DNA from 2 places in the Pseudoalteromonas sp. KAN5 genome. Region 1 is predicted to be linked to the other one. Evidence: riboswitches for the same ligand, from Rfam matches in the RefSeq annotation. Region 1 holds a riboswitch; the other holds the start of a gene.
The links. A riboswitch is a leader RNA that binds a small molecule or an ion and turns the genes downstream of it on or off. The one in region 1 is predicted to bind lysine.
Positions count from the first base shown of each region.

Region 2: it holds a riboswitch for lysine, as region 1 does, so the genes downstream of both, dapA (4-hydroxy-tetrahydrodipicolinate synthase) here and lysC (lysine-sensitive aspartokinase 3) in region 1, are expected to answer to the same signal.

Region 1 is NZ_AP025589.1:1,033,382-1,049,376, reverse strand. It holds gene KAN5_RS04515 (hypothetical protein) at 1-411, shown strand, start outside; gene KAN5_RS04510 (zinc-ribbon domain containing protein) at 592-1,071, opposite strand; gene KAN5_RS04505 (biotin/lipoyl-containing protein) at 1,077-1,481, opposite strand; gene KAN5_RS04500 (sodium-dependent transporter) at 1,573-2,895, opposite strand; gene KAN5_RS04495 (4'-phosphopantetheinyl transferase superfamily protein) at 3,048-3,794, shown strand; gene lysC (lysine-sensitive aspartokinase 3) at 3,771-5,174, opposite strand; lysine riboswitch at 5,252-5,423, opposite strand; gene nhaD (sodium:proton antiporter NhaD) at 5,538-6,785, opposite strand; gene KAN5_RS04480 (hypothetical protein) at 6,965-8,254, shown strand; gene KAN5_RS04475 (hypothetical protein) at 8,260-8,805, shown strand; gene KAN5_RS04470 (ATPase) at 8,805-11,606, shown strand; gene KAN5_RS04465 (DUF4136 domain-containing protein) at 11,782-12,330, shown strand; gene KAN5_RS04460 (peptide-methionine (S)-S-oxide reductase) at 12,452-12,949, opposite strand; gene KAN5_RS04455 (TonB-dependent receptor) at 13,183-15,006, shown strand; gene KAN5_RS04450 (YkgJ family cysteine cluster protein) at 15,046-15,309, opposite strand; gene KAN5_RS04445 (efflux RND transporter periplasmic adaptor subunit) at 15,437-15,995, shown strand, end outside.
Region 2 is NZ_AP025589.1:2,911,678-2,927,672, reverse strand. It holds gene KAN5_RS12990 (bifunctional GNAT family N-acetyltransferase/hotdog fold thioesterase) at 1-185, shown strand, start outside; gene KAN5_RS12985 (phospholipase A) at 237-1,277, opposite strand; gene KAN5_RS12980 (succinylglutamate desuccinylase/aspartoacylase family protein) at 1,570-2,691, opposite strand; gene KAN5_RS12975 (PLP-dependent decarboxylase) at 2,697-3,902, opposite strand; gene KAN5_RS12970 (2,3,4,5-tetrahydropyridine-2,6-dicarboxylate N-succinyltransferase) at 3,902-4,642, opposite strand; gene dapA (4-hydroxy-tetrahydrodipicolinate synthase) at 4,658-5,542, opposite strand; lysine riboswitch at 5,676-5,870, opposite strand; gene KAN5_RS12960 (DNA-3-methyladenine glycosylase I) at 6,056-6,757, shown strand; gene KAN5_RS12955 (protein adenylyltransferase SelO family protein) at 6,766-8,175, shown strand; gene KAN5_RS12950 (OmpA family protein) at 8,649-9,698, shown strand; gene KAN5_RS12945 (OmpA family protein) at 10,190-11,248, shown strand; gene acnB (bifunctional aconitate hydratase 2/2-methylisocitrate dehydratase) at 11,471-14,068, shown strand; gene KAN5_RS12935 (hypothetical protein) at 14,278-15,225, shown strand; gene KAN5_RS12930 (hypothetical protein) at 15,225-15,995, shown strand, end outside.

The DNA.
Region 1 (15,995 bases):
GAAGGTTGCCTCTGGGTCGCTGCGATTAATGCAGCGCTATCCATAGAGATTTATTTGAAATCATTTTTGGTCACTGATCATCAAGTTGACGGATATAAGATGCACAAAAAAGTTATCCGCGGCCATAATCTTGCTGAATTGTATTCATTAATTGATCAAGTAGACAAAGATGCATTAAAAGAAAGACTGCCGCACATAGATTTAGAGTCAAAATTAGAACTATACAAAGATATTTTTACCAACGCACGTTATATGTTTGAACCTGTCAATGTACCCTCTATAGGCTCAGGTGTTGTTTCGCTTTCAAAAGAGTTACAATTCGCTATTAGCTCGATAATTGAAGAAAGATATCCAGTCAAACAGCCACCACACTTGCAACAGGCTGTAGATCGAGCGTTAGGAAAAATGTAAACATAATCGGGTAGCCAGAGGTCTCTAACCTCCAGCCCCCAGATATTGACTTCAGACATTAAAACCCCTCAACGTCTGCAATTGACATACTTCTGACTATCAGGTTTGGTTATGTCCTGTGAATCGGATCTGACAGGTTAAGTTAGGGCTTAACAACATAGGTCACTTAAACATTGATACTTACATTTTACGAATAGCGTTTAGTTTATTTACCTTGTTGATCACACCCAAATCAAACAGTTGCTGCGCGCTGGATTTGAGTAATTGGGTTTCCTCTGGCGTGCGATATTCTTTAATGATTAAGTTTGCATAGCGAATTTGCAGCTGTTTTATTGCACGGCTTTTCTTTCTACAGTCAAAGCACTTGATTGCATGTGCATCAATCCAAAATTTTAATTGTTCAAACCAGTATTGCTGCTCTTTCGCAAAAAATATAAATGGTTTGTGACAATCGACACAGTTCTCTTCTATATCAATGTAGAGTTGCCTTGGATATACACTGTAACTTTGTTTTTCGGTTGCTGCGGGAATTGCTGTTTCTGGAAAACAGCGGACACTTTTATAGCGCCAATGGGCATTATCGATTTCTTGCTTTGTATAGCTATTACCTGAAGGAATTGGCTCGCTGCCATATAGCGGGTGGCTTACATATTTGGTCATGTTAGCTATTTCCCAAGCACAAAAAGGATAGCTAAAGCGCCGACTGCTAGAGCAATAATGAAACTTTTATTTAGTTTAGCCAACCAAGGAGAAGCAATAGCGTCTTTCTCTGAGCCATCTACTCGCGGTGGAAGCTGTTGAGCTGTGGGTCGTGCTGGCAGTTCGCTGTCGGCAAGCTGTTTTATAGTCATGACAACTTGCTCGCCAGTAACGGCATCACCATTGGCAATCGTTATATTCTCAATAATGCCACTGTAATCCGCCATAACTTCTAAAACGACTTTTTCAGTCTCAACATCAAATAGCACATCACCGGCATAGACTAGCTGACCTTCACTAACATAAAGCTTTGCGATGTCTGCTGTGCGTATTGAGTCTGGAAAGACCGGTACTTTCACATCTATGTTCATAATTCCTCCTTGGATAAAACTAAAAAACTGACGGCTGACGGCTGACGGCTGACGGCTGACGGCTGACGGCTGACGGCTGACGGCTAAATTATCAACCAAATGCTACATTAGCAAACACCGCTGTCATTAGTATCGGACATACAAAACGGATGTATTGTGCAAACCAAAAACGCATGCCTGTTGCTGCTTCATGTAGTTGATTGCCGCGGTGCCATAACCACCCTACGGTAATAAAATAAAATAGCCCCATTAATGGTAATTGGTACTGAGTAAGCACCATGATCACTAAGCCAAATAACCAATCAAAGTTAAAGATAATCAGCGATGAAGCAGCAAGAACCGTCAAGCTCACTAAGAAAGTGGCTTTTTTACGTTCAACTTGATGATTTTCAACTAAAAAGGCGACAGGTATTTCGGTTGATGAAATTGTTGAAGTCAGCGATGCAATCGACATTAATACAAAAAACAGTAAGCCAACTAACAAGCCAACTTCACCCATGGTGTTAAATAACTGCGGCAAAATTGCAAAAATTAACTGCCCCTCGCCCACTAGTTTTCCATCACTAAATACTTGTACGCCGTTATGCTGCGCTACATAAATAGCTGGAATAATTAATAGGCCCGCTAAAAATGCCACCCCGGTATCAAGCAAGGCAACCGAGGCTGTTAAGCGTGGTAAATTCGCATCAGGCTGTAAATATGAGCCATAAATCATCATACAACCCACGCCTAACGACAGCGAAAAGAACGCCTGCCCCATTGCGGCAATAATTAAGCTTGGCTCGAGCACTTGGCTAAAATCAGGCACTAAATAGGCTGCAAAACCTTCGCTGGCACCATCAAGGGTTGCTATATAGGCAATTAACCCCACAAGTAATACTAATAACAGTGGCATTAAACGGCGTGACCAGGTTTCAATACCTGACTTAACCCCCTTGAGAATAATGCTCGCGGTGAGGAGCAGCATCAATGGTGTAAATATAAAATTACGTACCATCGAGTCAGTTTGTAAAAACTGGCTTAGCTCTGTGAAGCCTAAGAATGTACTTATTGGCTCAAGCGCGTAGGCTAGCATCCAACCGGCCACGATTGAATAAAAGCTCAACATGACAATGGCGCCCACTAAACCTAAATAACCTGCTGCGGCGCCTACATTTGGTGCTTGAGCTTGCCATGCTTTTTTAAGCGCTTTAACCGGATTAGCTTGAGCTTGATGACCTAAATATAATTCAGTATATAAAGCAGGCAGAGCCAATAAAAATATAACAATAAAATAAACCAGCAAAAACGCACCGCCGCCATGATTCGCCGCTTGCGTAGGAAATCCCCAAATATTACCCAATCCAACCGCAGCGCCAGACGCTGCTAAAACAAAGCCAAGGCGGCTTTGAAAACCATCACGCAATTGTGCCATACATCTACAAATCTGTTATTATTTTCATTGTTGTGAATTAAACCATATTTCACAGTCAGTGAGTAATAAATTTGCCTTGGCTTAAATAACCCGTGCACAACCGCACAAAATATAAACATATTTATTCTTTTATCACTTTAATTGTGGATTTTATGCCTGCGTTATTCTTTCAACAGCAACTAGATATCATTGAGCACACTGTACAGTCACTCAATACACAAACAATTTTGTTATTTGATGCTCAGTTATTAAATGTTGATGAATTCAATCTAAACACATTATTAAGCCCTTTTGAACTTACGGTATTCACTCGTCGTAAGAGTAATAAAGCAAAGCAAGAGTATTTAGCAACACGGTTATTACTTAAGTATTTGGTCAAACGCAGTTTCCCTGAGTTTACCACTCTACCTGCAAATCAACTAAGCTCTGAATTTGACGAGTCTAGTAGTAAATTACTCATCCATATAGCGGGTAGTAGCACAGTAATAAGTAGTTGCCTGTCGCACTCAAATGGTTTTGTTGGTGCGGCATTGAATATCGACCGAATTCAATTTGGCTTTGATATTGAAAAAATAAACTTACAGCGCCCGTTTGAAAAACTCGCTAAGCATTTTTATCATATCGATGAGGTCAATTTAATTACGCAAAATGAACACCAAGGCGCTGAGCGTTTTTTTAGAGTTTGGACTTTAAAAGAAGCGCTGGCGAAAGCTACGTCTCGGCCCATTGCCAAACTCTTAAGCCCCAATGTATTTACTGAGCTGACGCAAGCAAACTTAGCGGCGGTGAGCTGCCAATATAATGAATTTGATATTAGTGTAGTAAGTGAAAAGAGCACTGACTGGCAGTGCTCTGTGGTAAATTCTATTGACTCGTTACGCGCCGTGCTGAGCTTCTAATAAACGACTATGAATAGCTTGGACAACTAAGTCTGACTCGCTTTGCTCAACTAAAAAGCACAAGTTATGTTTACTTGCGCCGTGGCAAATTAGGCGGATATTAAAATCACTTAACACCTGCATTAAGTTAACTTGTTGCTGACGTAATTGGATCTCTGAACCAATTAACGCCACTAAGGTTAAGTTGTTTTCAACCGATACATGGCAAAACTCAGCAAGCTTGTCTAAACACTCTTGATCAAGTTCAGGACGTGACGCATTCGGTGCATTATCTAACGTAATTGCCACGCTTATCTCTGAGGTGGTTACCAAATCAACCGAGATATTAAACTCACTTAAAATAGCAAATACACGGGCTAAAAAGCCACTTGCTAGTAACATTTCAGGGCTTTTAAGCGTTAGCAGTATTTGGTTTTTACGTTGTGTAACCGCTCGAATACCTGGTAATTGTGATTTTTCACGTTCGATCCAGGTACCGCCTCGCTCCGGCTCACGACTTGAACCTACAAATACACTGATGTGGCTGCGGCTCGCGGGTAAAATCGTCGCTGGGTGTAATACTTTGGCACCAAAAGTCGCCATTTCAGCCGCTTCATCAAAACTTAAACGGGCAATAGGTGTGGCTTTAACGCACAAACGTGGATCTGTACTAAAAATTCCCACAACGTCAGTCCAAATGTGTACACTCTTAGCGTTTACGGCTTCAGCTAATAACGCCGCACTGTAATCTGAGCCACCGCGACCAAGTGTGGTTGTTTGCCCATGCGCGTCGCTACCAATAAAGCCTTGAGTAACTACAACATGATCTTTTAAAAGCGGAATTAAATGCTCTCTTGCTGCCGCAGCTGTTGCTGCAACATCTGGCGTTGCTTTAGAAAACTGGCTATCAGTTTTAAGCACTTGGCGAACATCAAAACGAACAGCTTCTAAGCCATTTAAACGCAGCACTTGGGTAAATAAATACGATGATAAACGCTCACCAAAGCTCAGGAGTTCATCTTGTTGTTGTTTTGATTTAACCCCTTCACTTGCTAAGGCTTTAAATGCTTTTAGTGTTTCTTCAAAACCATGAGCTAAGTCTGCATCAAGTGACAACTCATTTAAAATCGCGTCTTGAATCGCTACTACGCCGGCAATATTTTCAGCGCGCTCATCACTTGAGATATCCTTTTTACACAATGTTACTAGGTGGTTGGTCACGCCAGCACTGGCACTAACTGCCACTACCCGTACATTGTTATCGGCTACAATAATTTCACTGCAACGGCTCATTGCATCAAAATTAGCCACACTGGTACCGCCAAATTTTGCTACTACGATATCTGATTTTTGATTTTTCGCTGACTGTTGTTCATTATTAGCAGCTAATTGGGTATTCATGTCGTCTCCTTTTGTGGCAATCATACCACGATAAAACAAGAAGAACTTGGCAAGGGGGTGCTCGATAAGAAAAGTCCACTGCCAGAAGCTCTCCACCTAATTGGTGACAGTTTTGAGGATTCAGCCCCATAAACCGAAAAACCACTGTGACGTGCAGTTGTTTTTCTCGGCGAATATTTCCCTCCTTAATGGTCGTAGGCAGTCGTCACCTCACATTAAGTACCTAAATACCGCACCTCTTCTGAATGTTAGATTAATTGCATTCTCTAATTATCAATTAAAATAACAAAGCCCACATATAGTGGGCTTTGAAAGTTATCGTTTAGACGTCTAGCTGTCAAGTTGTTTTAATAATAAAAGCTATTAAATCAAGCTACCTGCTATATATGAGCCTATATAACCGACCGTATACGCGATTAATAGATACACAGACATACGTAAATAACTCATAAATGTGAGCGCTTTTACTTTACTCATAGCAATAATACCGGCCGCCGAGCCGATAATTAGCATAGAGCCACCTACGCCAGTTGCATAAGTAAACGATAGCCATTGCTGCGGACTCATCACAATCTCGGCTTTAAGTAATGCAGCCGTCAGCGGTACGTTATCAACTGCGGCTGATAAAATACCCATTAGGTAGTTCGCATACTGCGCTGGCATTAACTCATAAAGGTGCGTGAACTTGCTTAGCATGCCCACTTCTTTTAACGCCCCTACGAGTAACAACACACCGACGAAGAACAGCAAAGTGTCGTATTCTATTTCTCGAATATAATCGATGATTTTTTTATTTACGTCTTTTTTACGCATTAAGAATTGCGCAACTAAAAACATTAACGATAAACCAAAGAGGAAAGTTAATAACGGCGGTACGTGGTAAAGTACGCTGAATGTCAGTGTAGCGATAATAGTTGATAAGAAAATAACCGCGATGGTGATATCGGTTTTTTCAATACGGCGCTCTTCTTGTTTGGTGAACTCAACAGCACCATTTAAGCCAAACGACAGCATAATCGCCAGCAACGCCACACTTGCAAGTGCCGGCACGACCAATAACAATAAGTTAGCGATACTGACTTTCCCATCAAGGAAAATCATTAATGTCGTCACATCACCGGTGATCAGTGATACGCCACCGGAGTTCACGCTAAAAATAATTAAGGTGGCATATTTAATGAGCTTTTTCGGATCGAGTTTTAACGACATAACCACCGCAAGCGAAATTAATGTAGCGGTAATATTGTCTGATATCGACGAGAATAAAAATGAAAAGCCACCAATCAAAAACATCAGCTTGCGTTCGCTTATAGCACTGGGCATGACTCTGTGCACAATATTTTGGATAAAACCTTTGGAGTTTAAATAGGCAACAAAGGTCATTGCAGCCATTAAAAACAACCATAATGTGGCAATCTCTAAAATATTGTGATCAAGTTGATGTTGTACATTTTCGGGGCTTTGCCCGTTGAGCGGCGAGATAAATAAGATAATCCAGCATAAAGTACCAAAGAAAAGCGTGGTTTTGGCCTTGTTTACATGGATAATATCCTCTATAACGATGAGCACAAATGCCAACGCTATCAGGGTTAGGATAATTGTAGTTACCATGGTGTTTGAACAACCTTTATAAAAATGTAAAAATTGTATGCTATATGCCGCAGGTCGACACGGCGCGCAGTCTAGCACCAAAGACTGTGTAAAACTATTGTAAATTTACTTTTATTCGACTAATCACTGTGAGCTTAAAAATTAGCTAACACAGTATAAATTAGGATTTTTGGAGTTTTATGATCCCAGCTAAAAAGTTGCTAAATACCCTTACAGAGCACTGGGGAATGTTAGAACTACTATTTAAACGTTTTAAAATGGCCGACTTCAGTCTAAAAGACGTACAAAATGCGATCAAACAAAAACAGCCAACATGGTCAAATGAACGCATATACAAAGAAACCAACCGACTTTTAAACCAAGATATTATTATTCCATTAGCTAAGTCATCGCAGCTAGAAATTAACCGTGCGATCGCAGACTTTGCTACTTTTTTATTACAAGAAGAGCATCTAGGTTTAGCACAAGAGATCACTGTGTTGGTTGACGATTTAGCCAGATTAGGCGATCGCTTAGATAATGCGGGTAGTATTGAAGACTACGACGAAATGCGCCGCTTTAGTCGCATTATGGATGATCGGGTGCGCAAAATAATGAAGTTATTTGCTCACAATGAAAATGCAATTTTAAATATTGTTGAACAAGCTAAAGCGAATAACGCTGTTCAATCGCTGCAAAAACGTTACCAAGCAGTCATTGAAGCCTTTGACGAATATATTGAACCGATGCTAGAAATGGTGGATATTCGCGGTAGTTTTCATGCCTGTTTTAATACTATTGAATCCCAGATAAGCAGCCAAATCGAAAGTATTGAACGCAGCGGTAAAGCCTATCAAGACAAACGTATGCTGGAGCGATTGCGCACCCGTATTTTAGAGATGCACCTTGTTGGTCGAGAAAGCTTACGTAAAAGCGCTGATATGTTAATGCCACTGCGCGAAGAGTTACGCCGTAATAATATGATCACTCGTCAAGCCGCTAAGGTACTCGGTTTAGTACGCAAAAATGGCGTTGATAATATGCTCACTGCGGTACAGCCTAATTTTGTGTCTGACACACAGCGCTTTTCATTAGGGCAACAACGCCATATTATTGCTTACATGGCCGCACTCGCTGAGTTTGAACACAGTGAATATGAACTGCCCGATCAACAAGACGTGCCCTCTTTTGTAACGCCTAATATTCCTGATTACCACAATGTAAAAGCGAACTTTAAAAAGCGCTTCGATTCTAAGCGTAAAAAGCCGCAGCCATTATTAACCTTTTTAGGGGAAAGCTACCCCGACCTTGAGGCTGACGAAATGCTGTTTTTATATCAAAAGCTGGTCAGCGACAGTGAGATTGAAATCAGTCAAAGCGATGAAAAAATGCGCGTAAAAATCGCAGGTCAACATTTTTCACTGTTTCCTTTTAATACCAAACCAATTAATTCTAAGCCTGTTGTATCACCACACACAGGGAATGAGTAACCGTTATGACACAAATAAATTTAGATGAACTAAGTCATCTACAAGCGATTAATAAAAAATTAGTCACCGGCTATCACATCAGCGAACAAGACACTGTAATGTGGCAAGAGCTTGATCAACAAATTGATGCCTACCGCGCATTATTTAGCGCCCTTGGCCATGATTTACAACACGACAGCCGTGGTTTTTACTATTTTGCCAGTGATGAAAGCACGCCAAACATGGGCAAGATATCCCGTGCAATTGCCCTAACTATTTACATTTTAATTGAGCACTACGCCAACTCAGGTAAAGATCCAATGCGCGCTTTATTTGACGAAGTAAGCGATTTAGAACTGATGCAAACGCTAGTGCAAATGAATAAACACTTGTTTGATCAGCTTGAGATTTTCTCTGGCTCTGACTTACGCAAAGACGTGTACTTACGTATGGTACGTTTGGGCCTGAGCCGAGAAGTCGAAACTGGTTTTATGCTACAAGCCCCTATTTATCGCTATATTGATGCCCTAATGGAAGTAAATGAAGAAACCTATATTGGAGAGGACGAATAATGAAAAACCTATACGGCCTCAGTAAGTTGGCATTATTAAATACCGCAGGTTACGCCAAGTGTGTTATTCCACTTGATAAAAGCAGCTCAATTTGTGCGCCTAACAATACCGGTAAAAGCTCGGTCATAAACGCCCTACAGTTTCCCCTTATTAATGATTTACGCCTCACTGAATGGGACGGCCATGATTTAGACGAAACCCGTAAGTTTTATTTTTCATCTGATCAATCTTATATTTTACTCGAAGCCGATCTGCCCCACGGACCTGTGGTGATTGGGGTGGCAGGGCTTGGTAAAATTGCCGGTTACGCCCATCAGTTTTTTTGTTATCAAGGCAAACTTGACCTTGAGCAATATACACAAGGCAAAACCATCATTAAGTTCACTAAGCTGTTTAATCACTTAAAAGAGCAAGGGTTTAATCCGATTGAGCTTAAGGCCCAAGAGCTGAATGCCCTATTGACTGGCGGCGCAACGCCATTTGATGGCGACATTAACTTAAAAATGATCCCGCTCAACAATGTGCAAGACTCGGCCATCTATAAAGAAATTTTCCGCCGTATTTTGAACTTACATAAGCTCGGCGCAGCCGATGTAAAACGCTTTATGTTACGCGTGTTTGAACGCCATATGTCAAACTCAAAAGTAGACTTTTACGAAGTGTGGCGTCGCTCTTTTGATAAAGTAAATCGGGCTAAGCGTGAATTAAAAGCCCTTGAATCAATGCAAGAACCAATTAGTGCGCTTGAATCAATGCTTGAAAACCAAACAGTGTTAAAAGGTAAGTTAGCGGCTTATGCACCTAAAATAGATCAAGCTCTAATTGATTTTGATACTTATCAACAAGCTCAACTAGACGATCTGAATCTGGCACTTGAAGACATTGAACAGGAAAAGCACGAGTTTGAACAAAAACAACAACTGTATGTACAACAATCTCGTGATATTGAACGTAAGCAAACTCAAATTGAGCAATGGTTTTTAGATTTTAATGCTTTAAAAGCCGAGTTTGAATTGGTCAATAAAGCCACGTTAAAAGTCAGCCTTGCTCAGTTTAAGCAAGATTATGAGTCACTCTCGCACTCAATTAATAGTGCTCAAGGCCAAAGCTTACATACCCTTGATTACCGTATTAGCGAAACTCAAAAGCAAATAAAAAGTTTAAAACTGCAACTTAAAAACCTTGAATTCAACTTATTTACACGCATGCGTGAGGATTTATCGCTCAAAGAAGTCGAAGAAATTTCGCGTATTTTAAACCCTGATATTCTCTCGTTTGCAACCACCAGCAACGGTGATATTACTATTACCGACGAAGATGCCTTTGGTGCGTTTTTAGAGCAATTATCAGAAAACGTAAAAGGCGGCGTACTCACCTTACCCGGCGCAACGATTAAACTGAAAAAACTCTCTGCGGTACAAATGCAAAGTGGTGAAAATAAAGAGCAACTTACAGCGCAGTTAAATGCTCTTGAAAATTCATTGCAAGAATTTAAGCAACAGCGAGACGTTGCGGCCAATGTGGCTGAGAAGCAAAAAGAAAAAGATACACTTTATGATGAGCTAATCAGTGCCGAAAGCGCGCTTAAACGCTTTGAACAATTTGAAGTGATGCTGCAATCCATTGATGCACAAGCCATGCTAAAAGAGCAATTACTAGCAGAGCGCGAGCAAGTTGATGATTACTTACAAGATATTCAAGCAAATAGTGGCTCAATTGCTGATAGACGCTCAATAATAAAGTCTAAAAAAGAACTTATATCACGCCAAGCGGATCGTCTGCGCCAAGTAAAATCGGAGCGAATCGACCATACGCTTGATTTGTACAGCGGAAAAGTCACGCCTTATATGATCGATATTCAGATCGACTTTGATAACTTAAGCGATTTAGTACATCACTTTAATAAGGACTGCCAAGAGCTACGTAATTTTGATATCAACGTACGTAATACCTATTTGCATATTTATAATGCCGGTATCACAAAGTTTGACAACGAAAATGACGAATTTAGTAAATACCAAAAACTCATTAGTGCATTTCACAATATTGATAATGAACGCGATGCTGTTGAACGCCAAGCCCGTGTGGCCCTTACCGAAGTTGCAGCCACGATTAAAGGCCTACGTGAAGATTTAGACAGGCTGCGTCGTGAAATGAACAGCTTTAACAAAGGTATTAGTCAGCACCGTATATCTAACCTGCAAGCGTTTAAAATTAACGTGATCCCCCGCAAAATGTTGGTTGATAGCATTGATACGATCATCAGTACTTCAAGCCAATTTGAGCAAGGTGATACTTTGGATTTACTCAGCCAAGAACCCTATAGCGAAACGGCAGTAAACGAAGCGAAAGATCACTTAATTAAACTTGCCTCTGATAAAGCCGGTTTAACCCTGACTGATCTATTTGATATCCGTTTTGAAGTGGTGAATCGAGCTGGTGAAACTGAGCATTTTGAAAAAATAGATTCAGCCGGTTCAAATGGTACGCGGATCACCATTAAATTATTGTGCGGTATGCTGTTTATTCGCTATTTATTAAGTGATCAAGAACAAAACTTATACCGTATACCTATATACATTGATGAAGCCGCAGACATCGATCCACAAAATCAAAAAGCGATTATTGAAACAGCCCTAAGCTTTGGTTTTGTGCCAATATTCGCCTCAGTGAAACCACAAATTAGTTGTGATTACATTGTGCCCATTCGCTCAGTTAAAGATGGTGCTCAAAACTGGGTGGATGAGAAAGATTGGATCGAAGTGGAGCATGACTCTCTCACTAAAAATACTGAAATATAGGGCATAGTTAATTCACTATTCAGTAATCTGCAACTAAACTGACAGTTTAGTTGCTATTGCTATATTTTATTGAACTTAGTTTGAAAAATAGCAGTAAAAATATATTAAGTTGAATTATTTTTATGTTATGTTATCAAACAAGTAGCTATATATATTTTGCCAAGGAGCAAACACCATGAAAAACTTACTAATTGCCGCAGCAGTCCTTATGCTAGCAGCCTGTGCAAAAACACCAGATGTTGATTATGATAAATCAGTTGATTTTAGCAACTACAAAACATTTGCTTGGTTTCCACAAGCGACATTAGCAAACGCGGGTAACTATCAAATTAGTCCGTTAATGGAGCAGCGTGTTCGTGAAGCGGTAAATACCCAATTACAAGCGCAAGGTATGACATTAGCAGACACAGCTACTGCCGACGTATTACTTAACTACCATGCATCTGTAGATACAAAAATTGACGTGGATACATTTAACGTTGGTTACGGCGCTCAGTGGAACTATTGGGGGATGGGCTATAATACGCAAACTACAACGCGTGAATATGATGTAGGTACTTTAGTACTTGATGTTGTTGACCGTGCTTCAAACCAGCTAGTATGGCGTGGTGCTCGTGAAGGTCGTTTACAAAAGAAACAATCTCCAGAAGAGCGTAACGAAGCAGTAAAAGAATCTGTTGCAACGATTCTTTCTGGCTTCCCGCCTGAAAAACTTAAAAAATAATTTATAGCAGATTATTTAAAAGCTCACTTTAAAGTGAGCTTTTTTGTGCCCAAAATATTCTTTTAGGTGCTTATATTAAGCGTGATATGTTAAAGCAGATATGAAGTTAAGATCTATTACATTAGTTTTTGTATTTATGTAGTAAAACTCGTGGGATATGACAGTAGTCATCGGGGAAGTGAGTTAAACGGTCTTGATGCTCTATATCGCTTGCTACGTAATTGGTTAAAGGAAGTACTTCGACCACAATTTTAGCAGCATCATCTCGCTTGTTAATATAATCACGTGCTATGGTTAGGTGTGTCGGCTGTTTACTATAAATAGCAGTACGGTACTTAGGTCCAACATCATCCCCTTGCTTGTTAATACTATAGGGATCAATAATTTCAAAGAAATAGCTGATCAACGTATGCAGCTCTACCTTATTGGTATCAAACACCACAAGCACACATTCAGCATAACCATCATAATCGCCCGCTGTCGTGTTGCTTGTCCCATTGGCACGTCCAGCTTCAGTGCTTATTACACCAGGTAAATGCTTAATAAACTCTTGTACACCCCATAAGCAACCACCAGCAAAATATACGGTTTCGAAATCAGTATTATTAACAGTATTCATAGAGTACAACCTAGCAAGTGTTTAGCAGAATTAAGAGTGAACAGCCAAAGAGATACATGATTAGCAAATGCAATTTTTTCTCAATCAGATACAATAACGCCCTATTTTAATCACGTGCTAAGAATGTACTCAATAATAAAATAACTGATGTACCTAACTGCACAACTAAAACAATAGTATAAGCGCAAAGAGATTTTAACGTGATCAAACCTGTACACCTAGCATTACCTACCTTGTTATGTAGTTTTTCAACATTAACATTAGCAGCCGAGCAAAAAAGCAATACCGATGAGATTGAACAAATCGCAGTGCACGCTTCAGCCACGGCCAATCAACTTCCCGTTGGTACATTTGATGCCCCTGTGTCTAACTTAGAATATGATCCGCGAGTTGATTTGCAATCTCGTAATATGGCCGAAGCACAAGCGGATGTGACTATCCGTGGCGGTATTTTTGAAAACACCGGCTTTCGGGTAGGCAGTGCAACTTTATTTGACCCACAATCAGGTCATTATTTTGCTGAGATCCCTATTGCACCGCAAATGCTAGATACCGCAGATATTTTTACTGGTGTCGAAAATGCCCTGTATGGTGTAAATAGTTCAGTTGGTACGGTATCGTTTGGTTGGACGCCCATTAATACTGGTGGCAGTGTGTCATTAGGTACGGGTAATAACGACTTTAATTTACAAAGCATCAATGCTGGAGTCAATGTGCCACTTTCAGGAAAACCTGATTGGCAGTTAGGTTTTCAAGGTGACTACGCGCACTCGCAAAGTGACGGCACAATAGACAATGGCGATCATGACTTTACCCGTGCATCTGGCCGAGTGCAATTAACTGGCCCGCAATCACAAACAGACTTATTTTATGGCTCGCAGCAAAAGTTTTTTGGCTGGCCAAACTTATATACGCCATTTGGGGTAAACGAAACCGAAGATCTGGATACGCAATTATTTATCCTTAACCATAAGCAAGGCTATGCTAAACAGAGTGCGTTTGAAATATCCGCTTATTATCGCAAAAATGATGACCATTATATTTACTCACGTGAAAACCCCAGCGCATTTGAAGCATTTCATCAAACACAGGTAAAATCTCTCGCGCTATCAGGCCGCCATAACAATACTGAGTCATTTGCAATAAATTACTCCGCGCAATATATGGAGGACTCGATTGAATCAACCACGCTTGAAAATAACTTTACCTCGCGTAATTATTATAAATTAAGTGTGTTACCAGAATATCAAACCGCCATTGCAGCTAACCAATTATTGACTATTCGCTTAGGGGCAGCTTTTGACGACACGAATAGAGATGACTCACAATTTTCGCTGCTTGGGGATCTTAATTGGCGTACTCAAAATAATGATGGCACAGAGCGCACAGTGTACTTATCGTTTGCTCAGGCAAGTCAAGTAGCCGGATACACAGCTATTGGTGGCAGTGAATCAGGTGGGTTATTTAGAAGTAATTATAATCTTGAGCGCGAAACCACTCAAAACCTAGAGCTTGGTTTATTACTTGAACAGCAATCTTGGCGCTTAGATTCAGCTATTTTTTACCGCCAAGATGAAAATCTTACTGATTGGACCTACAGCTACAGCTCTACTTCTGCCCGCGCCGCTAACCCAGTTGATATAGACACCGCGGGCATTGAGTTTTTAGCAACTAAACAGTTTGATACTATTGAGTTTATTAGCAGTTACACGTATCTGCATAAATCAGAAAGTTATGGCGCAGCAGATATCGATGCCAGTTTTTATGCCTTGAATTTTCCTGATCACCGTATCACGCTCGGTGCTGTTTGGCAGCCTATGGATGTGCTTGAATTTAGAATTGATAACGAATGGCGTAAACAACATGAAAATGTATTAAGAACCGGTGATGATGAAGCGTTATTTACACATCTCACATTAAAAATAACCCCGCCAACACTTGATAACTTATTTATCACACTATCAGCTGATAACCTATGGGGCGAAGCATTTGAAGAGATCCCCGGCACACCTGGGCGTGGTGAACAATACACGCTGAGCGCAACTTATAACTGGTAAATGTAAAATTGTTAAACCGCATTTTTAGAATGCGGTTTTTTATGTCATCTGTTCAAGTTCAGTGATCAACTGCAATGCTTGCGCGTTGCTGCTACCACATACATCAATTGTTGCAGTAAAATCACTACATACTTTCGGCCGGCTTTCATCACCAAACAACTTACATAAATTATTGTTATCTAACTGAATACAGCGTTCTCCCGCTTTTTTACCCTGTGGCATTCCTGGGATTGGCGAGCTGATACTCGGCGCTATACAACATGCGCCACAACCCAACCGACAAGCCATTGTTGATGTGTTCATAATTCGCCCCTTTTGTGATTTATTTCATCAATATGTTAATTGTGTAATGACTTGTTACATCTTCATACGCCTTGTAAACACTTTCTTCATTATACTCACAACGTCACCAAATTATGAGGAAAGCCCTGTGGCTACTAAAAAACAAATCATCTTACCTATTGCCGTGTTAATCACGGGTGTAGGTCTCGCGGTTGCGTTTTCTGCAATGAAACAACCGCCAGAAGAAAAACCAGCACAAGATACACGCCCATTGGTCTCTGTTAACCCTATTCACCTTGATGCAATTTCCCTAGATGTTCAATCATATGGGGTTGTAAAAGCAAAAGATCACACTCCACTGGTTGCGCAAGTAAGTGGCCAAGTGGTGTATGTCTCTGAGCAATTTGTGCAAGGTGGTTTTGTTAAGCAAGGCGATATTCTAGCACGAATAGATCCAAATGATTATGAAGCAGCGTTAATTGAAGCTCAAGCTGGGTTGGCGCAAGCAAGCTCGGACTTAGAGATTGAACGCGCACAAGCACATGTAGCACAGGCTGAATGGGACCGTATAAAAGACGATTCAAACCAAATGATCCCATCACAATTATATTTACGCAAACCGCAGTTAGCAGAAAAACTTGCTCGCTATCGCGCAGCGCAAGCATCCGAAAAACGTGCCAAGCGAAATTTAGAGCGCACTTATATTA
Region 2 (15,995 bases), 1.9 Mb from region 1:
CAAATATTAAGTATTTAAAACCGCTGAATAATGAACCGCGTGGCAGTGTTGATTTAAGCGGCTGTAAAGGTAAATTAGCCGAGTTAGAGTCGGAAGGTAAGGCAAGCTATTTAGTGCCAGTAGAAATCTTTGATGGCAATGTGTTAGTCGCTGAATTTGAAGGTACGTTTAAAGTTATTAAGTGATAAAACAAGGCCAAGCATTAGCTTGGCCTTGTTTTTTACAGTAACTTATTTTTAAAGTAAATCAGTTAACAATATACCCACACCAATACGTTCAATATCAGCGTTATAATCAATTAAACTTTCACCGTAACCATTAAAGTATTGTGCATAGCCGCGTAATCGGCCCCATAAAGGAAATGACCAATCTAATTGAATTGCGCCGCGGTTATCCGAATTTAAGTTATTGCGTGTCATAAAGCTAAACTCATGGTCTTCGTAGCGGTATGCGCCAGAAAATTCAAAGTAACCCATATATTTATAGATATCTGGATTATCGTCACCTTTAGCCTGCAGTGGATTTTCTTTTTCATCTTCAGGAATGCGATACCAAGGCTTAAAGCTAAAAACAAATCCTTCATTCTCCCAAATAAAATCGGCATAAATACGATTCCATGAGCGAGAGTTAGGTTGGCTACGACCATTAGATTGGTGAACTAAACCGATTGCAATGGCCATTTCATCGCCCCACAGTACATTTTCCGGGTCTAGGTAGTTAACCCAAAAAATCTCAGGTTCATAATTGGTTTCACGAAATGGCGATGAAATATCATCATTATAGAATTGCCAAAATGATTGTAGAGTAAAGCCAAAGTAAATGGCTTGATCTTTATCTGCAAAGTCATTGTATAAAGGGACTTTAATCGACAATTGATATTTTATTTCTAAGTTATCGAGTGGCTCGCCATCGCTGTCCTCAGATAGTTCATTTAAGCTACTAAATGGCCTAGTATTAGGATTAGAAACATACGACAGCGGTAAAATGTAATTGCGTTTATGTGGGGTGATCACATTGCGATTTTTTTGGCTGACTTCTTCACGCGCTTTGCGTTTATCCAGTGCTGTTACTTGCTTACTTTCCTCTAATGATGAGCATTTTTCGCGTAATTGCGCTAGTGTCATTTCGTCAGAGCCGCCAATTGCCTCGTTTAAAATACATTGTTTTACCAGCTCAAGCTCATCATCTTGTTCGTTGGTTTTTGTTGCCGGTTCTGATTGCGCAAATGCGGTGCTTGATAATAGTGCAGTGAATAAGATCCCATAGTGCCAAGTCATTATTATTCCTTTGATAAAATCAAATAGAGAGTCGCTATTGTGTATTTCGAATAAATTAAAGTTAACTAATTTCAGTGTCATAGAAATATTGAAAATTGCGATTTTTACAATTTATCCACTATTGACTGTAACTGAATATCAGTGAATTGCTACTGAACTTACGTGATTGTGGCGCTTTTCGATCATAAATACAAAGAAAAAGCGGCCGAAGCCGCCTGTTCAATGCACGTTTTCCAATTGGATAATCGTGCTCTCACGCAATGAGAAGGGTTGAGCTTTCAATAGAAGTAACTTAAAGCTCAAATACGTTGGTAAAAAACTTATATAGCTCAGTGCCTTGATTTACGCTTGCTGAAGCAAAGTGCAAAATTGCGATGGCATCGCAATCAAGTGTTAGTGTTTGCAAAGGTTGTTCACTTAAATAGCGCTCCATGCGCAGTACCTTTGCAATTGGCTCACCGGCTTTAATATGCCCGCCTAGTGGCGCTATATACTCAACCATGCCGCCCATAGGCGCATAGTAAGCAAGGTAATCATTTAAATTACAGCCGTAGCGCTTCATCATTTTTGGTTGATACGGTGCATCGACGAATGCTTGTTTATAATTTAGATAACTTAAAATGCTATTTGCGTCATCGAGAGCGGCACTCAAATCAATTTTTTCTTGGCTGCCAAGCTCAACGGTAAACGCTTCAACCTGCACATTAAACTTACGGCCTTGCTTTGCTAATTCTTCAGTTAACTGCCACCACGGGCAAAAACTGGCTTCATCCATTGCACCATCAAAGTCGTTTGGAATAAACAATATGTGGGGAATATTAAAATAGCGGGCGCTGTCCTTGGCGTAATCTGGGCAATACAAATGCTGACTTGAGATTGGGCCGGTGTGTAAATCCAAAACGATATCAGCCTTATGAGCTAATTTTTGCAAATTCAGGGCAATACGTTTACCAGTGGTTAAACGGTAAGCTGGGCCCGTTAATAGCTGATCTATTTCATCGATAAGTGCTGCTTTAAAGGCGCTTTTTAAAGTCTGCTCATCGGCATCCGCGTATTGCTCGGCAAACTCAGTTGCAAGCTTGCTATTGCAGTGATACATGCGATTCCAATTAGTGCCGGTAATTGGATCAAAGCGACCAAGGGTAAACTCCCCTGATTTTTGATTACAACCAATGGGGTTAGCATACGGGACTAAGGTAATATCGCCTTTAAGTTTATGGTGTTTAAGTTGTTCGAGTAACTGGTAAATAACCGCATTACCCTGTACTTCTGCTCCATGCATGTTGGCTTGCACATACACATTTGGTCCGCTGCCATCGCCTTTTAAGCGATAAACTGGAATAGTGAGTGGCAGGCCGTTTGCAACTTCACCAACTACGATGTTTTCTTGGCTGATAGCTGTTGTAATACTCATATCAATTACCTTAAATAGTAGCTGGCATCTTCTGCTTGACGAATACAGTGAAGCTCACCGTTTTGTAAAACGTACTCGGCGGCAAGTTCATGGCATAAAAAGTACGGCATGCTTTCGGTAAAGCCGTACGCACCACATTGACTAAACACCAGCCAGTCGTGCTCGTTTAAATCATTGGGTAATTGGTGTTCACCCAAACAATCAAGTGCTGTGCACAGTGGGCCATACAAACTCATCGCTTGCGTTGTTGCGTTTGATTCACGTAATAAACGTGCGGGGAAATCTTGGCTTGTGACCGCAGGGCGCAATAAGTGGTTTATTCCGCCACTTAAAATCACTTGCTGTTGATCATAATTAAGCTTGCTTTCAACCACTGGGGTTGCGTAATGACCACATTCACCAACAGCATAGCGGCCTAGCTCCATCCATAATTGTTCAACACCTGCATCACGCTTAATTTTTGCAAGCGCTGCTATTAATGCATCCCAGCTTAGAGTGGGGGCATCTAATGTATAAGGAATACCTAAACCACCACCTAAATCGAGTACTTTTAAATTGATATTTAAATCAGCTGCGAGTTGTTGTAATGGCGCGACCATTTGTGACCAAAGCTCGGCGAGTTTGTCACTGCTAAGCATATTACCCCATTGGAAAATATGCAGGCCGTCAAAGTTAAGTGCAGGGTAGTCATGAATGTTGAGTGCTTGCCATTCATCACAACCTAAGCCAAATGGCGTTAGGCTATCGCCACCCAGTGGGTTTTTTTCGCCCTCAGGCCAGCGTAATTGTACGCGTAGTAAAACCTGAAGCTGGCATTGTTGAGCTAGCGCCTGCTCATTTAGCCAGCGAACTTGATTGAGACTTTCGGCCACAAAAATACGTACGCCACGCTCAATAAAGTGTTTAATTTGTTTTGGGCTCTTTGCAGGCCCAGTGTTGAGCACGCGCTCGCTGTTAATACCTTGTGCTAGTACTTGCTCAAGTTCGCCTTTGCTTGCCACATCAAAATTAAAACCTGCGCTATCTAAGCTCTGTATCACTTTAGATAACGGGTTAGCTTTTACGGCATACCAAAGTTTTACTTCAGTTTGTGCCACTAAACGCGCTAAGTGCGTGTTTAGGGTATCAAGATCGTAAACAAAAAATGGTGTATCAAGCTGAGTTGATAACTCATCAATGGCGGTTTTAACTGGCGTGCTCAAAAAGGTCATTAACGTAAAACCTCTTCAAGAAGTAATGACGCATCACTTTGTTCATCACGGTATTTTACGATTAATGCGCATGACATGCTCAAGCCTTGTTCGCGCGCCCAGGCGTTAGATGCAGGACGAGAGCCAGGAATAACAATCGCGTATTCTGGAATTGGCTCGCCTTTATCTAGTTGACGCTCGTTAACACAGTCATAAACAGGAATAGTCGCTGATAAACGCACGCCCGGTGCAAGTACAGCGCCTTTTTTAACGACTACGCCTTCAACAATCACACAGCCTGCACCAATGAATGCATCGTCTTCTACCACAACTGGGCTTGCACCAATTGGCTCAAGTACGCCGCCTAATTGTACCGCTGCACTTAAATGCACATTTTTACCTACTTGCGCGCACGAACCTACTAAGGCGTGGCTATCAACCATAGTGCCTTCGTCAATAAATGCACCAATATTCACGTACGCTGGTGGCATAATGATCGTACCTTTAGCTACGTGCGCACCACGGCGTACACTTGAGCCACCAGGTACCATACGAACGCCAGCATCGGCTGTAAAACCTTGTGGTGCTAAATTGTGTTTATCAACAAATCCACCTGGGAATTCAGTATTAGTGCCGTTTTTAAACGCTTCTAAAATGCCCTGTTTAACGTCAACATTTGCATGCCATTGGCCGCTTTCGTCTTGTGTTGCTGCGCGTACTGCGCCCGATTCTAAATTATTTAATAGTTCTAACCAGCTCATTATAAAAACCTGTGTTTAATGCCAAGATAAAATGGTGTTGTTTGCATGACTGATGCAATCAGTTTGCGTTAACTCAAGATGCGTTAAAGGCGGACGTAAATACGGGCTACGAATACGCCCTTGTAAATGCATCAATACTTTAACGGGAATAGGGTTTGCCACGGCAAACAAGCTTTGAATCGCTTGAGACCAGTCGGCAAATAAATTGGGGTGTTGACCGCTAAGGCTACGTCTCACAAATTCATGGGTTTGCTCAGGCCATGCATTGGCAGCAACTGACACTAAGCCTTTCGCGCCTGCTTGTGCAAAGTAAGGCATTAGCGCGTCATCACCACTAAAGATTGCTAAATCAGGGGCTACTTTTCTAAAGCCTTCAAATTTGGCTATGTCGCCACTGGCTTCTTTCAGTGCCCATAAATTTTTATGATCTTTTAAATTACTGATGACCTCAGGAGGGATCGCAACGGCGCTACGCCCTGGCACGTTATAAAGCATACAAGGGTGCTTACTGGCATTGAGCAGGCTTTCAAACCAATGAGTTTGACCAACTACACCTGGTTTTGCATACACAGGAGAGCCAAGTAAATAGCCGTGAATAGGAAGTTGATTGCAGTATTCAACCCACGCAATTTGTTGCTTTAGGTTCATACCGCCAACGGCAACCATCAGTGGCACGGTTGGTGCTAATTGGCATACGTGCTCAACAATCGCTTGCTGCTCTTTTAATGTTAAGGCAAGACCTTCTCCGGTGCTGCCAAGTAATAATATACCATTGTTAGCTGCTTGTTGTTGTGCAACTAACTGGTTAAGTACGCCATAGTCGACGTCGCCTGCATCTGTAAAAGGGGTGACAAGCGCGGTCCATAATGGGTAGTTGTTTAAATTAAAGTTGTTGATCATCTCTCACGAACTTATAAATTATTCGAAGAGTTAAGGAAGCTTTTATGATTGGAGCCGCATTAACGTCGTTCGAACTAATAATTCGAAGAGCGAATGGGCTTAATACAATAGGGCGCAATGGCCTTATTATGCTAAGACCAGAAGCTCTCCACCAAACAAATTAACAGCGTTGCTGTTATTGGTGACAGTCGCTGGGATTCAACCCAGTCGCCCGAAATAACCCTTCACAAAAAGTGTTACTTCTCGGCGTTAATTCCCCTCACGTATGATCATTGGAGTTTTGTGCTCCTCACATACGCTACCTGAATAACGCACCTCTTCTAGCCCACAGCGCAAGTTTTAAGAAAAACTCACACCTTAAATAGGGGTAATGACGGAGATTAAAGCATTTTAGCCGTCTAGGTGTCAAGGATGGATATTTTTAAGTTAATTTACCCTGCAATGTGCTCCTGACATTTTTTTACAACGTAAATAACGTTACAGTAAGCTTAATAACAGTAGTGGTAGTGAATGATGGAAAAGTTTCAAGATATATATCAACGAGCGGCACAGAGAAAAGGTGGCGAAGCGATGTTACAGCAATTGCTTGTGGCTCCAAAAACAGCAATACAATTACGGACTCTACCTGATGATGTATGGCTTGAAGAATTTACCCGCAAGGTTTTTCAAAGTGGTTTTTATTGGTCGGTGATCAACAATAAATGGGCTGGCTTTCGTGACGTTTTTTGGGACTTCAGTGTCGAAAAGTTACTCATGATGCCACCGGATATGCTCGAGCAAAAAGCCAGTGATGAGCGAATTGTGCGTAACTTTAAAAAAGTACAAACCATTCCACATAACGCTTATATGATCCATGATGTTGCCACAGAACATGGTAGTTTTAGTCAATTTATTGCCGATTGGCCAACAGACGACATAATTGGTTTGTGGGGATATTTAAAAAAGCACGGTGCACGTTTAGGGGGTAACACAGGACCTTATGCATTACGTGCTCTTGGTAAAGATACCTTTTTATTATCTCGTGACGTAGAAAGTTATTTGCGGGCGCATAAAATAATTGATGGTGGCCTACAAACTAAAAAGTCACTAGCTGCGGCGCAAGCATTTTTTAATGAGTTACAACAGCAAAGCGGTTTAAGTTTACAAGAGCTAAGCTTAATTCTCGCGTACAGCGTGGGTGATAACCGCGTTGGCATACAAACAACCCAAGCTTAAGGAATACCATGAAACTCGTTGCGCGCTATACCCAGATTGCAGATGATTTTGCAGTACCAGATTTTCCTAGTGTCGTTGCAGCACCCACATTATTGTTGTGGAACGATGTTTTAGCTCAACAGCTTAATATTGATGTGGCCTGCGCTGAACGTGCAGACATTTTTGCTGGTAATCAAAGTAACAGTAACATAGAACCTGTTGCACTGGGTTATTCTGGGCATCAGTTTGGTCATTTCTCACCGCGATTGGGAGATGGTCGCGCACACTTACTAGGGGCGGTGACAGATCAAGAGCAACAGCTATGGGACATTCAGTTGAAAGGTTCGGGCGCTACGCCATTTTCACGCGGTGGTGATGGCCGTTGTGCAATCGGTCCTGCTGTACGTGAGTATATAATGAGTGAAGCCATGCATGCGCTCGGCGTACCCACTACACGTTGTTTGGCGGTTGTTGCCAGCGGCGAAACCGTCTACCGACAACCACCTCAGCCGGGAGCAATTGTAACCCGCGTTGCCAGCAGTCACATTCGAGTTGGCTCATTCCAGTATTTAGCCACACAAGGAGATGTTGCAGGTTTACGGGCCTTGGCTGATTTAGCCATTGAGCGACATTATCCTGAAATAACGACTTCTGGCGCTGAGCGCTATTTAGCATTTTTAGCTAAGGTTGTTGAAAAACAAATAGCCCTTGTGGTGAGTTGGATGCGAGTTGGTTTTATTCATGGCGTGATGAATACCGATAATACGCTAGTTAGCGGTGAAACCATTGATTACGGCCCTTGTGCGATGATGAATAAGTTTGATTTTGATACCGTATTTAGCTCTATAGACCGTCAAGGGCGTTATGCTTTTGGTCATCAGCCAAATATTGCAAATTGGAACTGTGCCCGTTTAGCCGAAAGTTTAATGCCTTTGATCAGTAGCGATGATGAGCAAGCGGTAGCCTTATTAAGCCCAATTATTAATGGCTTTGCTGAGCAGTTTAATCATGCATTTAGCCAAATGTGGGCGCAGAAGCTGGGACTTGATGGTGAGCAAGTAGGGGATAAAGAATTAGTTTCCGAGCTACTAACGTTGTTGAAAACGCACCAACTTGATTACACCAATACTTTTAATGCGTTGACGCAATCATTGCAAGGTAATAGTGATATACCTCAAGAGTTAACTACGTGGTCACAGAGTTGGTTACAAAGAACATCTGCCGACAGCTACTTTATAATGAGTAAAGTGAATCCAAAATTGATCCCGCGCAATCATATTATTGAAGATATCTTACAAGATTTTACGCGGCAGCAGCACAGTCCCATATTGAACGAATATTTGCATGCATTGCAACAGCCATATCAATCCCAAGTAAAAGAGTCATGGACTTTAGCCCCTAAAAATGAACTAAATTATCAGACATTTTGTGGTACCTGATGACGCACCACGCTGAGTTAGTATATTCCTATTTATATCGCTCCTCACTGAAAGTAAGTCATTATTGTGAGGAGATATTTACTTTGCTTACTTTAGGCTGATTATTAACTGTTATTCATTAATCTTTCATAAGAAATAAATACGCTTCCTACTTGTTGATTTAAAATTAACCAATATAATACACGTGAGAGTTTTAAAATTTACACGCGTACTAAAGTGCGCTTATCACTGTAAATACTGACTATGGGAGGTTTTTTTAGTGTTATGTTTGGGTGATTTAGCTGTAGGTTAGGTAAAGTCTTTTATCTCGTCTATACTTATTACTGTTTGTATTAAAACCACTTTAGTTGACAAAAACACAATTCAAGCGTTTTCGTTAAGTAATGATTAACAAATCTCTTTGTACTCAGGTTAAATGTTAAGAGCTAGGGTCACTTAGCTACAATTTTAATTGTGAAAATGGGAAGGAAACAATGAAATTAAAATCACTTACTATTGCTGTAGCACTAGCTGCAACTAGCGCTTCAAGTTTCGCAGCCGATAAAGAAGGCTTTTATATAGGTGCATTCGGCGACTATTATGATGCATCATGGGAAAATGTCCGAGGCAGTGCAGGCACTAACGTTGATGATTCAACAGGTTGGGGGGCGGAAATCGGTTATCGTTTTAACGACTACTGGAGCGCACGTTTAGAATACGCTGATATGGATTTTGATATCTCAAGCTCAAACCCTGCGATGACTGCAACAAGTATGGACGGAAAACGTTACGGTATTGATGGCCTATACCATATCAATGGCGGCCCTTTCTACGGGATCTTTGGTTTGAAAAATCTTGATGTTGTAGATGAAGATTTAATGTTTGCTAATCTGGGTGCAGGTTACCAACATTATTTTACAGATAATTTTGCTTTTAATGCTGAAACTTCTCTATATCAAGGTCTTGACCGTGGCTACACAGATGTTGGTGCTAAATTAGGTCTTAGTTATATCTTTGGTGACCAAAGTCCAGCACCTGCGCCAGTAGAGCCAGCGCCAGTAGTGGCGGGTCCTATGGACAGTGATAATGATGGTGTTATCGATGCTGATGACCAATGTGCTAATACACCGACGACTGATGCCGTTGATGATAACGGTTGCACATTGTATGAAGATAAAGAAGTAACAATGGCATTGTTAGTTACATTCCCGCACGATGTTGCCGAAGTACCAAATGGCTATTTTGATGATATTGCTGATTTAGCCGCGTTTATGAAAGAAAACGATGGAACATCAGTTTTATTAGAAGGTCATGCTTCAGCTGTAGGTGATGCTGATTACAATATGCAATTATCTAAAAAACGTGCACAAGATGTAGCAGATGTGCTAATTAAAGATGGCATCTCATCTGAAAGAGTATCTACTATTGGTTATGGTGAGGAGCGTTTGTTGAATACAGCAAACACACTTAAAGCTCACGCACAAAATCGCCGAGTAGAAGCTCAGGTTAAGAGTGTTGAACGAGTTAAAGTTCTTCGCAAATAATTTTATTTACTGAGCTAAAGTTGCTTTAACATTTTAACTCAGCAACTTTAGCTTTTAGAAAGTTGACTTGATTAACTCAAGTCGACTTTTTTTGCTTTTAAAATACCTACCAATATTTACTTTTTGAGTAAACGGGCTAACACTGTATGATGTTACTCTTGACTACTTAATCATTTTTCGCTTTTAATTAAAGTGAATTTAAACTTGATTTAAAGTAATAAAGCCGTAAATAATTGTAGTATTCTTATTGTTAATCAATTAATTTGTCGAAGTTTGAAATGAGTTAAATAATTTTGAGAGCTCGCGAAATATCTAGCGAGTTAAGAATTGATATAGGTATTGTCGTATTTTGTGTTGTTCCAACCTATTGGACTTCACTATAAATTTCAGTTTCTATAGGCTTATTAAGTTTGGATTAATTGGTCATCATCTATCTTAGAGCGAGTTTGGCCAAATGGCCTTTAGGTATTTTTAATGGAAAGGAATGAAACATGAAACTTAAATCTCTTACTATTGCTTTAGCACTAGCTGCAACTAGCGCTTCAAGCTTCGCGGCTGAAAAAGAAGGCTTCTTTATCGGTGCTTTTGGCGATTACTATGATGCATCATGGGAAAATGTTCGTGGTAGTGCTGGTACTAATGTTGATGATTCAACGGGTTGGGGTGCTGAGCTAGGTTATCGTTTTAACGATTACTGGAGCGCACGTTTAGAATATGCAGATATGGATTTTGATATCTCAAGTTCAAACCCAGCTATGACTGCAACGAGCATGGACGGCGATCGTTTAGGTATTGATGGTCTTTACCACATTAACGGCGGCCCTTTCTATGGTATTTTTGGTCTTAAGCAATTAGACATTACTGAAAATTTAATGTTTGCTAACTTAGGTGCTGGTTATCAACACTATTTCACAGATAACTTTGCATTCAACGCTGAAGCTACAATGTACCAAGGACTTGACCGTGGTTACACTGATGTTGCTGGTAAGCTTGGTCTTAGCTATATTTTTGGTGAGCAAGGTTCATCAGCTCCAGTTGAAGCAGCTCCTACAGCAGCTGTTGTTCCAGTAGCTGTTGCTCCAGTTGACAGTGATGGCGATAACATCCCAGATGCAGACGACCAATGTGCAAACACACCAATGACTGACGCTGTAGATGGCACTGGTTGTACATTATATGAAGATCGTGAAGTAACTAAGAGCTTATTAATTACTTTCCCTAATAATACTTCTAAAGTATCGCAAAAATACTTAGATGATATTGATGCAGCGGTTGCATTCTTAAAAGAGTACCCAGGAACTGAAGTTCTTTTAGAAGGTCACACTTCTTCAGTGGGTAAAGCTGACTATAACAAATGGTTATCTAAAAAACGTGCTGACGCTGTTGCAGCTCGTCTTATTGAAGATGGTATTGATAAAAAACGTATCATTACTGTTGGTTTAGGCGAAGAGCGTCTTAAAAACCCTGCAAACACGGCTGAAGCGCATGCTGAGAACCGTCGTGTTGAAGCGCATGTAACTGTTATTGAACGCGTAAAAGTAGAGCGTTAATACTATCTTAAATTAAAAAAACCCAGCAATGCTGGGTTTTTTTATGCCTGATAATAACTGGGTTGTAATTAATATTCATGTGATTGGTATTTTCCTTAATTAACATTCACATAATTTATAGTGAGTATTATGTTTTGCTTTACAGGATGGATTTTAATCTATACTTAAAAGCTTTATTATAAATCGTCAAAATACTTTCACGTCACCAAAGAGGGCTATATTGTGCTACAGGATTATCGTAAACACGTAGAAGAACGTGCCGAATTAGGTATCGTACCAGCGCCATTAGATGCTCAGCAAACAGCTGATCTTATTGAGCTAGTTAAAACTCCCCCGGCTGGTGAAGAAGAGTTTATTCTAAATTTACTGGTGAACCGTGTACCACCTGGTGTGGATGATGCAGCGTATATTAAAGCTGGCTTTTTAGCCGCAATTGCTAAAGGGGGTGCATCGTCGCCGCTTATCTCAAAAGCAAAAGCCGTAGAACTACTGGGTACAATGCTTGGTGGTTACAATATCGCCCCTCTGATTGATTTACTTGATGATGAGTCGCTTGCGCCAATCGCCGCTAAAGGCCTTGCTAATACCCTATTAATGTTTGATGCATTTTATGATGTTGAAGAGAAGGCCAAAGCAGGTAATAGCTTTGCTAAGCAAGTGATTGAATCATGGGCAGATGCACAGTGGTTTACTAGCAAGCCAGCTGTTGCTGAAAAAATTTCTGTGACTGTTTTTAAAGTAACCGGCGAGACAAACACTGATGATTTATCACCCGCACCGGATGCTTGGTCTCGTCCAGATATCCCTCTACATGCTTTAGCAATGTTAAAAATTGAACGCGATGGTATCAAACCAGATAAAGACGGTGAAGTCGGGCCAATTACGCAGCTAGAAGAATTAAAAGCAAAAGGCCTGCCCTTGGCGTATGTTGGTGATGTTGTTGGGACGGGCTCCTCCCGTAAGTCTGCCACTAACTCGGTGCTTTGGTTTATGGGTGATGATATTCCGTTTGTACCAAACAAGCGTGTTGGTGGTGTATGTTTAGGCAATAAAATAGCGCCAATCTTCTTTAATACGATGGAGGATTCTGGTGCGTTACCAATTGAGTTGAATGTTGATGAACTTAATATGGGTGAACAAATTGATATCTATCCATATGAAGGTGTTGTGAAGCGCTACGGTACAGATGAAGTGATCTCCACATTCGAACTTAAATCAGATGTCATTCTTGATGAGGTTCGTGCTGGTGGTCGGATCCCACTGATCATTGGTCGTGGCTTAACTGATAAAGCCCGTACCTCCCTTGGCTTAGGTGCAACGGATGTATTTAAAGTACCCGCTATCACTGAGCTGTCTGATAAAGGCTTTACACTTGCACAAAAAATGGTGGGTAAAGCATGTAACGTAACGGGCATTCGTCCTGGCCAATACTGCGAACCAAAAATGACCACGGTCGGTTCGCAAGATACTACCGGCCCGATGACACGGGATGAGCTTAAAGATCTTGCCTGTTTAGGCTTCTCAGCCGATTTAACTATGCAGTCTTTTTGTCATACATCAGCTTACCCTAAACCGATTGATGTTAACACGCATCATACACTACCCGATTTTATCATGAACCGTGGTGGCGTATCACTGCGTCCAGGAGATGGTGTAATTCACTCCTGGCTAAACCGTATGTTATTACCAGATACCGTAGGTACTGGTGGTGATTCACATACCCGATTCCCTCTAGGTATTTCATTTCCTGCAGGTTCCGGTGCTGTTGCATTTGCAGCCGCAACAGGCGTTATGCCTCTTGATATGCCTGAATCAATTCTGGTTCGATTTAAAGGTAAAATGCAAGCGGGTATTACGTTACGTGACCTTGTTCATGCAATCCCTTACTTTGCTATAAAAGAAGGTTTATTGACGGTTGAAAAGAAAGGTAAGATCAACGAGTTCTCTGGTCGTATTCTAGAAATTGAAGGGGTGGAGCATTTAACGGTTGAGCAAGCTTTTGAGTTATCAGATGCATCTGCAGAGCGTTCAGCTGCTGGTTGTACTGTGAAGCTCTCTAAAGAGTCGATTGCTGAGTATTTAGAATCAAATATTGTGATGCTTAAGTGGATGATCTCTGAAGGCTACGGTGATGTACGTACCATTGAGCGTCGCATTACAGCAATGCAACAATGGTTAGCAAATCCAGAGTTGATGGAAGCTGACGCAGATGCAGAATATAAACACGTCCTAGAAATCGACCTGGCCGATATCAATGAACCCATTCTATGTGCGCCAAATGACCCTGACGATGCACGTTTACTATCTGATGTTACGGGCGAGAAAATCGACGAAGTATTTATTGGTTCATGTATGACTAATATTGGTCACTTCCGCGCGGCAGGTAAATTGCTTGATGGTTTTACTGGGCGTATTCCAACTCAATTGTGGGTTGCTCCACCAACTAAGATGGATAAAGACCAGCTTACCGATGAAGGTTATTACGGTATATTTGGTCGCGTAGGCGCTCGCATTGAAACGCCAGGGTGTTCATTGTGTATGGGTAACCAAGCGCGTGTTGCAGATAAGGCGACGGTGGTTTCTACTTCTACCCGCAACTTTCCAAATCGCTTAGGTAATGGCGCGAATGTATTTTTAGCCTCCGCTGAGCTTGCTGCTGTCGCGGCTATTTTAGGTAAGTTACCAACACCTGCTGAATATCAAGAATATGCTGCGAAAATTAATGCAACAGCAGCTGACACATACCGTTACTTAAACTTCCACCGCATGCCTGTTTACACTAAAAAAGCAGACAAAGTGATTATTCAACAGGCAGTTTAAACGCTTGTCTTTGTTAAAAAGCCCGTTTTATACGGGTTTTTTGTTAAGTCTATATTCATTTTCACTTGACTGATTATTCACTTAAGCTAAACTTTGCCTATAAATATTAACAAATGTTATTTGTTGTAACCAAGGATGGTACATGATTTCAGATTATCTTCCTTGCTTGCTGCATGTTTATAAATATCAATGTAGTGTAAGGTGAGAAAATGAAACCCTTCTTGTTGCCATCAATAATTTTATTTAGCGCATCAATTTATGCAACTCCAAACCCCTCATTTAGTGAAATACGCGTTGGCTTTGAAAGTGTTGGCTATAGTGAAACGTTAGGGGATGTTGCTGGTTTTGGTCAGTTAAGTCAGTCAATAGATGTAACTAATACAACGATTCGCCAAGTTTCTTATAGCGGTCTTAATGATGATTGGGGCTATTATATTGACTCCGCAACCACGTTTATTCCCGAAATAGAAACAGAAACCTGGAGTATGGGGGAGTTTGGCGCGGTACAAGAAAATGCGTTCAAAATTCGTTCTAGTGAAGTCGGTGCCAAAGCTGCGTATAACTTTAGTCAAGCTGTTCAGATAACAGCTGGAATTAAATTTTTCACTTCTAGCTTTACTCGTTCAAACTTTTCTTTTGTACAACCTGGCGCCGATGCGTTTGATCAAGCTCTAATGGCAATCTCTGATGATCCAAATAATCCTGCTCGTTATACCTTGCCAGGTATGGATGGTGGGCACACTGGGGCTCAGCAAGATTACACTTCAAATTTAAGCCCCGTTATTTCGGTATCAGAAGATCAAATGGGCATCTTATTAAGTTTAGGAGCTCGCTTTGACAGTCGTTTACAAGATAGCTTCAACAAATATAGTTGGTACGTTGAAGGTGAGGTAAGTTCACCTATGTATTCACAAATTCAAAATACCCAATTTGAAACCACAACTTTGACCGATAACTTTAATGGTTGGGGAGTCTTTGCAAGAGCTGGAATGCGTTATCAGGTGTTACAGCATGTTGCGATCATCGCAGGTATAGACGCAAACTATAAAACCAGAGACGTGGTAACCGAAAACTTAGCGAATGGTCAGCGTTTAAGAGTCCCTGAGGTTGAGTACACAAATATTGCGTATACATTCGGTGTGCAATGGAGCTACTAATGAAGAAAATATTACTAGCAACAATTATCGTAACTGTGGGCTTAACGGGTTGCAAAACCATCGAGTCAGTACAAAAAGATTTAGGCAGCATTACCTCTGGACTGACTGGTGAACAAGCAACACCTGAGCAATTACAACTGGCTTATGAAAAGGCTGAGCAAGCTTTTCAAGAAGCGTTAACAGCTTATAACTTAATAGATTCAGAATCTTTGGCTGATTTTGATGCAGAGAAAGTCGCTGAAGCTAAAAAGATTTGGCAAGTGCTTGATCGTGAGTTTGATGAATTAAGGTTGTCACCAGAGCATGCACTTGATAGTGCTTCATTATTTTCATCGGATACGGTTGCAGATGAAGTCATGGAGCAAAGTTTAGAGGTTATTAATTTAGTTACTGCTGCGAGTTTATCTAAAGAGCGAATTACGGCTGTATTGAAACCGGTTAGAGATGAATTTGCTGTACTTACTCAGATCGATGCCAAAATTCATTTTGAGAAGCGCTACGCTTTATTAGATGAGCAGCACCAAGAGTTAAAAGAGCTCCTCATAGATGGTAAAGAAGCGCAGGTAGAAAAGTATGTCCCACAGCTTTTAGAGCAGTTAACAGCATTAGAAAAAGACGCAGTGGTGCAGTTTTATTTTTCAGAACATATTAATAAAATCTATAGCTTAGCTAATTCAGATAAAGTCAGTGTGTTTCCTGTGGTGTATGGTGACGTAAAGAGCCAGCTAGCGGAAGGGCAAGCTTACGCTCAGAAAAATTACCGAGACTAT